DNA from 3 places in the Brenneria goodwinii genome. Region 1 is predicted to be linked to each of the others. Evidence: predicted binding sites of a transcription regulator. Region 1 holds the regulator's gene; each other region holds the start of a gene.
What was found. The regulator Fur, encoded in region 1, represses iron uptake genes when iron is present. The targets are predictions, from matches to a motif close to ATAATAATGAGAACNACTATCAA.

Region 1 (3,341 bases):
TAAATGGAATCCGTGCTGTTTCTGATAGTCCGGACCGTGTTCGCCAGACTGGTTTGCATTTCACGCAACAGCGGAAATAACCTGCCGACACAGTTACGACCGAAATCGGCAATCGGCTTTCCTAACTGGCCGGAGGCAATCACGCTGAAGTGATCGCGCAAATCGTTTAATGGGCGAACCAAAAACTTCACCAGATAGCGATCGGTCAGGAACAGCATAATCAGCCCGATGACCAAACCTGACAACAAAATGTTTTGACCAATCGTCGTGATCTGCTCAAACCGCACGCCGGCGGCAACAAATTTTTCAGATGCGACCTTGTTGAAGGCCGACATCGATGCGCCGAACTGACGGCTTAATGGCGGTACCACGTCTCTGGCCTGAACCTGGTAGTCATCCAGCAAATTTGCGGAGGCTTTCTGATATAAAGGTTCAACGCCTTGAACAATCAGCGTATTCCAGTCGCGACTGGCCGCCTGCACCAGTTCCTCATCCAGCCCCGCATGATCTATGCCGTTGAATGCCGTTAAATCCGCTTTTAACGTATTAAGCGCATTCAATGCCGATGCCTGTTCTCTATCCGCCGAGACATTATCGCCGTTGCGGCGTGCATCAACGGCGCGGGCCAAACGCGTCACCATACGGAAATACTGATCGTTGGCCTGATTAACAAAATTCATGTTTTCCACCAGTAGGCTGCTGGTTTTAGACGTATTTGTCATCTCCTTGAAAGAAAATAGGGTGTATATCGACACGCCGCCCCATAGTACGCAGAAGGTGCCAAGCACCCACAACATGGCCGTTCTGATGGCAATGTTCTTTAAAAATTTCATAGTTCACTCCAAACCTGAGCACGCATAAAAAAAGGAAGGTTTTGCAGTCAATCGACCGAGGGATACCGAAAATTCGGCTAATCAGGATCTTGTCACCTCTCCCCGACGCTAACGTCCCGTCACGTTGGAACAGATACAATCACGCTTGTTAATCGACAAAGCGCGGAGAATGTTTAGCCTCGGAACTGTACTTACCGGCGCTAATTTTCTATTCTTTGAACAACCTCATAACTTTTCATAAACATAAGCTTTATTGATTCATTCGGAATGTGACTAAAGGATATAAACATGGACAGATCATGGGCGGCTCAATTCAGTAAATGGACGACGACAAAATTCATGCCGCGATTTACTTATCCTTACCGATACGAGTTTCTCATGCAGTGCGTGTCTGTTATTATTAGCCGATAAGTGGGTAAAAGACTGCTCCATATCATTAAGAATCAAGAGGTTATTCAATTCATGGCACTCATAGGAATTTTCTTTGGCAGTGACACCGGCAATACCGAGAACATTGCCAAGACCATCCAGCAACAACTGGGACCAGACGTTGCCGAAGTTCATGACATCGCCAAAAGCAGTAAAGAAGATCTTGAAGCTTTCGATATTTTGCTGTTGGGTATCCCGACCTGGTACTACGGGGAGGCCCAATGCGACTGGGATGACTTTTTCCCTACGCTGGAAGAAATAGACTTTACCGGCAAACTGGTTGCCCTGTTTGGCTGCGGCGATCAGGAAGACTATGCCGAGTACTTCTGTGACGCGATGGGCACCATCCGCGATATTATTGAACCGCGCGGGGCGACTATCGTCGGACATTGGCCGACGGAAGGATATTACTTTGAAGCCTCTAAAGGTCTGGTTGATGATAAGCACTTCGTTGGTTTGACCATCGACGAAGATCGTCAGCCCGAACTGACCAATGAGCGTGTCACCGCCTGGGTGAAACAGATCAGCGAAGAGCTGAATCTGAAAGAACTGGTCGGCTAAGACGATTTTCCGGCTCTGATAGTGTTCCTGTCAGAGCCGGATTAATAGAAAAAACCTCTCGTAAAGATTGATACATTTTTCTAACTTCTTCCTATAAGTATGTACAATACCCACATCGGTTATGTGCATTCGTTTTGGTGTACCCCACTACCAACAATGGATTGCATGGTACATCCATATTGTGTGTGGAAATAATATTGTTAACATTTCATTGTTTTCATTTTGTATGCACGGTTCTATAATTGAGACGCTATTGCATTTTTGAGCCGACCGATGTCATAGGCTAGATAGCCTCCATTGATAAGTAAGCAACAGGACTAAATCCGCATGACTGACAATAACACCGCATTAAAGAAGGCCGGCCTGAAAGTCACTCTTCCAAGACTAAAAATTCTGGAAGTATTGCAGGACCCGGAGTGCCACCACGTCAGTGCGGAAGATTTATATAAGAAACTGATTGATATGGGCGAAGAGATTGGTTTGGCGACCGTCTACCGCGTACTGAATCAGTTTGATGATGCTGGTATCGTTACCCGCCACAATTTTGAAGGCGGAAAATCAGTTTTCGAACTGACACAACAACATCATCATGACCATCTGATTTGCCTGGATTGTGGCAAAGTCATTGAGTTCCGTGATGAGTATATCGAAGCACGCCAGCGCGAAATCGCGGAAAGACACAACATCAAACTGACCAACCACAGTTTGTATCTGTATGGCCATTGTAGTGGAGGGGATTGCCGTGAAGACGAAACCCTGCACGACGCAAAAAGATAAATCTACCGCATAAAATAAAACCGCCGAGGCGGTTTTATTTTTCTTTTACCTGCACAAACCCCTACGCTTATCCTACCCAGGTGTCCCGCAAGCCCACCGTACGGTTAAATACCAGATGCTGTGGACTGGAATAAACGCGATCGGCACAGAAATAGCCTTCACGCTCAAACTGATACGCTTTTTCCGCTTCAGCCTGCGCCAGACTTGCTTCAACGAAGCCATGGGTCACTTTCAGTGATTCCGGATTGATGGTCGACAGGAAATCGTCCGCCGCCCCGGGGTTGGCAACGCCGAACAAACGATCATACAGACGGAACTCCGCCGGCAGGCCGTGCGTCACGGACACCCAGTGAATAACGCCTTTTACTTTACGGCCATCGGCCGGATCTTTACTTAAAGTATCCGGATCATAGCTACAGTAGATGGTTGTGATATTGTCCTGATCGTCTTTATCAATATGTTCCGCCTTAATCACATAGGCATTACGCAGACGAACTTCCTTACCCAACACCAGACGCTTGTATTGCTTATTGGCCGACTCACGAAAATCAGCGCGATCGATATAAACTTCACGGCTGAACGCCACCTGACGCGTGCCCATTTCCGGTTTATTCGGATGGTTTGGCATCGTAACCCACTCTTCATGACCTAAAGGAAGGTTTTCAATTACCAGTTTTACCGGATCGAGCACCGCCATGGCGCGCGGCGCATTTTCATTCAGATCGTCGCGTACGCAGGACT
Region 2 (3,341 bases), 1.7 Mb from region 1:
TGCGCTTCCTTAATGGCCGCCGCGAGTTTTGCCTGTGATTCCTCATCGCGCGACAGCAACAAGCCGCGGACATGATAGCGTACGGCCATCAGTTTTTGATTAAGATCGGCAAGCAGTAATTGCAGCGTCATCGGGCTGTAGTCTGTAATGAATTGTTCGCCCAGTTTTTTTAACGGTTCTTCCGTCTCGGAAATATTCCAGCTTTCCCTGACGTCATCTTTTTTGTGAACGGCATCAATGTAACTTTGCTGTTTTTGTTGATATTCGGCAATCAGATTTTCTATCTGCGGGAATTTGGCGTTGATGCTTTCAGGCCAATTCAAGTCTTTAGCGTGAGAGATATAGGTACTAATTTTATCGATGCTGATATTATTCTGTTTTATATCTTCGGGGTCATAGGCTGTGCTATAGCGTGCCCGGTAATATTTGGCCTGATTAATTTCATCATTGATATTGTTGCTTACATTCACCTTATCAATGCTTTCTTTTAATTCATCAATATGCATGACGCCAGCGCCAGCGATAATGACCGTCATCATTAGGACCAGGAAGAAACCTAAGCCTAATTTTTTACCGACGTTGATATCTTCAAATTTTATCGCCATTTTTTTCTTCCACTATCTCATAAACAGAATACCTTCTCTGGCGCGAGCATCACATTTCATACTGCCGATAATGGAAGGCTGCGCCATAAGCAGTCGTGTGAAGCACAGCGTATCGATATATAAATCACACGATAGAATCACGTATAAATTATCGGCAATAAGTAACAATACTTTAACTTTTTAGCTGATGGGGCGGTGTTGGAAAAATAGGCGGGAGAAGGGCAATAAAAAATTTCCGGGAGAAATTTTCAACGTCGCTTGCGACGAACGGTTATTCCGGTGAGTTTGATGACAACGTCCAAAACGTTGCCGTTAGCAATCCCACCGCAAGCCTCTCCCAGTGAAGGGAGAGGCTTGCGGTGGGGTTGGAATCAGATGGTTTGTCGGCAGTCTGACCGGAATAACGATCCGCTATTCCGGTTTTTTATCCACCGATAGTAGGTCAATAGCGCAGATTATTTTTTCGCTTCGGCGAAACGTTTGGCTGCTTCGTCCCAGTTGACGACGTTCCAGAACGCTTTGATGTAGTCAGGGCGGCGGTTCTGATATTTCAGGTAGTAAGCGTGTTCCCACACGTCCAGCGCTACGATTGGGTAGCCGGATACGCCGGAAATGGCTTCGCCCATCAGCGGGCTATCCTGGTTGGCGGTGGAAACAACCGCCAGTTTGCCGTCGTTTTTCAGAACCAGCCAGGCCCAGCCGGAGCCAAATCGAGTGGCGGCAGCCTGTTCAAATTTTTCTTTAAAAGCGTCGACGCTGTCGAAATCGCGTTCAATCGCGGCTTTCAGATCGCCAGTCAACGTCGTGCCCAGTTTCAGACCTTTCCAGAACAGGCTGTGGTTGGCGTGACCGCCGGCGTTGTTGCGTAACGCGGTTTTTTTCTCTGCCGGTACTTTGTCCAACTGCGTGATCAGTTCTTCAACAGGCAGTTTGGCGAACTCAGGCAGGGATTCCAGCGCTGCATTAGCATTGTTGACGTAAGTCTGGTGGTGCTTGGAGTGATGGATTTCCATCGTTTGTTTGTCGAAATGTGGCTCCAGCGCGTCATAAGCATAAGGCAGGGATGGTAGTGAATAACTCATGTTTGGCATCTCCGTGGTTGTAGTACTTAAGTGTGTAGTACTGAAACGAGGTATCGTACACAATTATTCTAGTACACAAAATATAGCGGCACCGCTTTATGTTAGCACCGCGTAAGAATTAGGTTCATTATAGTTAATTAAATGATATTGAAAATGATTATTCTTGTTGGGAGAGGATGACGTTTGCCTGCTTAGCCCCGTATAACAAGCGCTTATGTGGTTAGGCTATGAGGTAAAACAAATCAATCTAAAGCCAGAAGTCCGCTTTGTGCCGCCGGCCTACTCACTCATACAGTCTTTGCGGATGAGTATAGATGGTGGAGCGCCCTGGCCGGCAGAATCCCACCAACGTCAAATTGCAGCGCTCGGCGACCTCGACGGCCAGCGAGGTTGCGGCGGAAACCGCAAACAGGATCTCTACGCCGCACATGGCGGACTTTTGCACCATCTCATAGCTGGCCCGGCTGGAAACCAGCACGGCGCCCTGGCGCCACGGGTTTTTGGCGCGCATGCCAAGCAGCTTATCCAGCGCGACGTGGCGCCCGACATCTTCACAGCCGCCGCTGAGCGTTCCTTCCGGCGTAATCCAGGCCGCGGCGTGGGTACAGCCCGTTAATTGGCCCACCTGCTGCACGTTCTTCAACTGCGTCAACGCGGATTCCAGATTGCCAAGAGAGAAGGTTTGCGTAAACGGCAAGGGCGTAATGGGTTTGCCGATCTCGGCCAGCTGTTCCACGCCGCAGACGCCGCATCCGGTACGGCCGTCCATCGCCCGGCGCCGTTCTTTTAAACCGGCGAAGCGGCGGCTGGAAAGCTCGATTTGCACTTCAATGCCGTTGCACACGGGTTGAACATCGATGCCGTAAATCTCCTGCGGCGACTGGATGATGCCTTCCGACAGCGAAAACCCCAAAGCAAACAGCTCCAGGTCTTTCGGCGACGACATCATCACCACGTGAGAAATACCGTTATAGACCAGCGCCACCGGTACTTCTTCGGCCAGCCAGTCGGTCTGCGGCTGCGTTAGCGCGCCCTGATGGCTTACCGTGCGTTGGCATGTTCCTGTAGGAAGCGTGACGGTTTGTGGATTAACGCCTTTCACCTGAAGTCCCTATGAGTAAGTAAGTGCCGCTGATTCATCCCGCTATTATTTCACTGCCTCCTGGCCGATGCGAACTTTTCTCTGCAAACAGCGATCGGGCGCGTGGCCATGGTTGTCAATTTGTTTCTTTATGGTTGCAAAAATGTGACTTACTTCGAAGAGTCAATATTCTCCTTTGCCGGAAACTGTCATAAATCTCGATCGCTGCATAGGATTTAACCATGTTCTCTATTTAACGTTTAATTAACGTTTGGCGATCATTTTCACACTGCCTCTTTTTTCACCGCGGCTCCGCCGCGTACCCAGACCGCGAGAAGGAGATTGAAATGGCCTATGACATCTCTGAAAGCCGGGCGACGACCGGTGAGTATGACGCGCTTAATCTGAAAAAACGTTATGACAACTTTATCGGCGGAGCGTGGGTTCCACCGGCAGGAGGACAGTATTTTGTTAATCTGACGCCGGTGAGCGGCCAGCCTCTGTGCGAAGTTGCCAGTTCCACCACGCGGGATGTCGATCACGCGCTGGATGCGGCCCACAAGGCGAAAGCCG
Region 3 (3,341 bases), 2.5 Mb from region 1:
GGCGCCGACCATCGCGGCGGAAAACAAGGGGGTCGTGCTGGACTGGGTCATGCGCCGGGCAATCTGCGGTGCGGCCAGGGCGATGAAAGAGATCGGGCCGGCGGTGGCGGTGGCGACGGCGGTCAGGATGATGCCGAACAACATCAGCCACAGGCGGCTGGCTTCGGCGTTCACGCCCAGCGCCCTGGCGCTATCATCGCCCATTTCCAGCAGTTGCAGACGTTTGCCCATCAACAGCGCGGCGGCGATCGCCATGGGGATCAGCAGGATGGCGGGCTGGGCTTTTACCCAGGTCATGCCGTTCAGCGAGCCGGTTGCCCATAGCTTCGCCGTCATCGCGCTTTCCAGCGAACCGGTAATGATCAGCCAGGTATTCAATGCCATCAGAATCGCGCTGATGGCAATACCGACGATAATCAGGCGAAAGCCGATAATGCCGCCCCGCCAGGCCAGCAGATAGACCAATGCCGCGGTAACGATGCCGCCCAGCATAGCGCCGCTGGCGATCTGGTAGTAGCCGCCGTGCAGCAAAATGATGGTAATCAGCACGCCGGTATAGGCGCCGGTGTTAAAACCAATAATATCCGGGCTGCCCAGCGGGTTACGGATGATCGACTGAAAAATCGCGCCGCTTACGCCCAGTCCGGCCCCCAGCAACAATGCCGCCACGGCGCGTGGCGCGCGCCACTGCGTAATAACGGCGATGACGCCGGGCTCCCCGTGGCCGGCGAAGGCCCGCCAGACATCGAGCGGGGATAACTGTAAAGTCCCGATACTCACCGCCATCGTGATCAGCAACAGGCTTAACAGCAGCATTATACCGTTGATAACTAACACGCGTAGCGGCAGCCGGGCATAGAGATTTCCTGAGCGGCCGCGGAGGTACAGCGTTCTGGCAATCATATTGCGTTTCCTTACACTTTGCGCCGACGAACCAGCCAGATCAGTACCGGCGCGCCGATGAAGGCGGTCACCACCGATACCCGTAACTCGCCGGGAACCAGTAAACGACCGGCAATATCGGCACACAGCAGCAGTACCGGCGCAAATAACAGGGAGTAAATCAGGATCCAGCGCTGATCCGGCCCCGCCCACCAGCGGGCGATATGGGGGATCATCAGCCCGACAAAACCAATCGGCCCCACCAGCGCGGTGGAGGATCCGCACATCAGCATAACGGCTACAACCGCAATCGCGCGGATGAATACCACTCTGGTGCCCAGCGCGGTGGCGATATCTTCGCCCATACTGAGCGCATTCAGCGATCGGGATGCGAACAGCGCCAACCCGCAGCCCAGCAGGATAGTGGGCGTGACCAACGCGATATGGCGCATAGATCGGATATCTAATGTGCCGGCCTCCCAGATGCGCAACTGGTCGAACGCATCGGGATTCAGCAGCGAAATCGATGAGGTGATGCCGGTCAGTACGGCGCTTATTGCGACACCGGCCAGGGTTAAACGAATGGGATTGATGCGGCCGCCGCTGAGTGTGCCGATGATCCAAACCATCAGACTGGTCGCCAGCACGCCCAGCCAGGCAAAACCGAGCCAGGCCGCCATGCCGTTGATGCCAAAAAAAGTAATGCCGATCACAATGGCGAAACTTGCTCCGGCGTTAACGCCGAGGATCCCGGGATCGGCGAGCGGATTACGGGTTAGCGCCTGTATCAACGCCCCCGAACCGCCTAGCGCCATACCGGCGATAATGCCCGCCAGCGTACGCGGCAAACGGGCGTTAAGAATGATGGTGCTGTCCGCATTGTCGAGTTGCCCGGTAAGGCTCATCCAGACCACCTCCGGCGAAATGGATTTGGCGCCTAGCATCAGGCTGGCGACCGCGCCGGCGGCAATAATCAGCAGGCATACCATGATACCGGACAAACGCCTCATGTGATTAGGGCGGGGAAAACTCGATATGTTATTGGCGGCGTCAAAATGGGAACGGTGACATGACATCCTCAATGAACACTCCCTTCATCAAAGAATGAATATAATAATTATTATCATTAGTGTAACTGTGCCGCCATGTTAGCATGCGCGACTTATCAAATACATTGACGTAAACCCGGAGTTAAGGGGATTGTCGGCGCGGGGTATCCAGTCGTGCGCCGGGCGGATGTTCCCGATGCCCGCCACTAGGCCTGACATCGGGGATGCGTTGCCTATGGTTTGCCGAACTGGCGTTCAATACTATCCAGCATATTGCTGGCGCTGTAATAATCCAGCCGGAACGTATCTAATCCCAAGGCCCACACCTGATTTTTAATCACCGGTTCCAGGTGGCTAAGGAAAGGATTTCCTATCAGTCGATAGACTGTTCTGTTATCCGCGGCGAACAGCAACAGCGACTTGCCGTTAAGACTATCGGCCATGTTTTCGCCGGAGATCTGCACGATATCCAGACGTTTGCCCTGCGAGGTTCCCGTTTTGATATTGGCGGGAAGCGTCGCGAGCTGGAATCCCAGTTCGTTCAGCAACTGCCCCTGCGCCGATGCCGCGGTACAGATATTGGCGCCGCGGCCGTCCTCATAATACACCAGCGCCGAAACGGGCTGCGGCGGCAGTTGGATAGCCTGTTTGACGGCGAGCACCCGCTGTTCGAACTGGCTGATGACGCGCTGCGCATCGGCTTCATGACCGGTTGCCTCGCCGAGCAGCAGCGTCAGCTGTTGCCAGCTTTTATCACCGTAATCAATCACCAGCGTCGGCGCGATAACCGACAATTGTTCATACAGTTTGAGCGCCGAATCCCCGCCGGTGGCGGCAATGACGATCAGATCGGGCGCCGCCGCCGCGACGGCTTCGGCATTCGGTTCAGAGATATAAAGCGGTTTTACGCCGCGCTCTGCGGCCAGATGGCCCCATTGCAAGAAGAAGCCCTGATTATCCGCCATCATGCTGCGGGGGCTGGTGGCGCCGGAGCCAATCAGCGGCGCATTAATGGCGAGCAGCGTGCCGCTGAGGGTCACGCTGGTGGAGACGATCCGCTGCGGCGGTTGTTGCAGCGTCAGCGGGCCTTTAAATGTTTGTATGGTTCGCGGCCAGCCGTCGTGCCGGTCGGTGGAAGTCTGCGGCGACGTATCCTGTGCGTCGCAGCCGCTGATAAGGATGCCGGCGAACAGACTGAAAACAAGTGCGACTATTTTGTGAATATGCTGCTGACTTTTACCTTGCATAACCGTTTGACTACCCCTTTACAGACTGCGAACAACCGACGTGGTAAAGGAGGTTAACGGTAATACTTCTCATATACAATAACCTGTGGCGACGTTATGAAAAATGGCGCCATAACGTCGGCGGCCGCCGTATTTTGTTTATGCGGCGCGGCGCACAGAAAAA

Region 2: a site for Fur is predicted at 1,829-1,851, ahead of sodA (superoxide dismutase [Mn]). Genes of this name have one in related genera too.
Region 3: a site for Fur is predicted at 1,993-2,015, ahead of fepD (Fe(3+)-siderophore ABC transporter permease). Genes of this name have one in related genera too.

What each region holds. Positions count from the first base shown of each region.
Region 1 covers NZ_CP014137.1:2,746,200-2,749,540, forward strand. The annotation lists gene ACN28R_RS12275 (methyl-accepting chemotaxis protein) at 1-833, opposite strand, end outside; gene fldA (flavodoxin FldA) at 1,296-1,823, shown strand; gene fur (ferric iron uptake transcriptional regulator) at 2,151-2,600, shown strand; gene glnS (glutamine--tRNA ligase) at 2,668-3,341, opposite strand, start outside.
Region 2 covers NZ_CP014137.1:4,411,790-4,415,130, forward strand. The annotation lists gene ACN28R_RS19535 (methyl-accepting chemotaxis protein) at 1-605, opposite strand, end outside; gene sodA (superoxide dismutase [Mn]) at 1,061-1,687, opposite strand; gene fdhD (formate dehydrogenase accessory sulfurtransferase FdhD) at 1,971-2,789, opposite strand; gene exaC (acetaldehyde dehydrogenase ExaC) at 3,116-3,341, shown strand, end outside.
Region 3 covers NZ_CP014137.1:5,277,105-5,280,445, forward strand. The annotation lists gene fepG (iron-enterobactin ABC transporter permease) at 1-903, opposite strand, end outside; gene fepD (Fe(3+)-siderophore ABC transporter permease) at 915-1,892, opposite strand; gene fepB (Fe2+-enterobactin ABC transporter substrate-binding protein) at 2,165-3,178, opposite strand.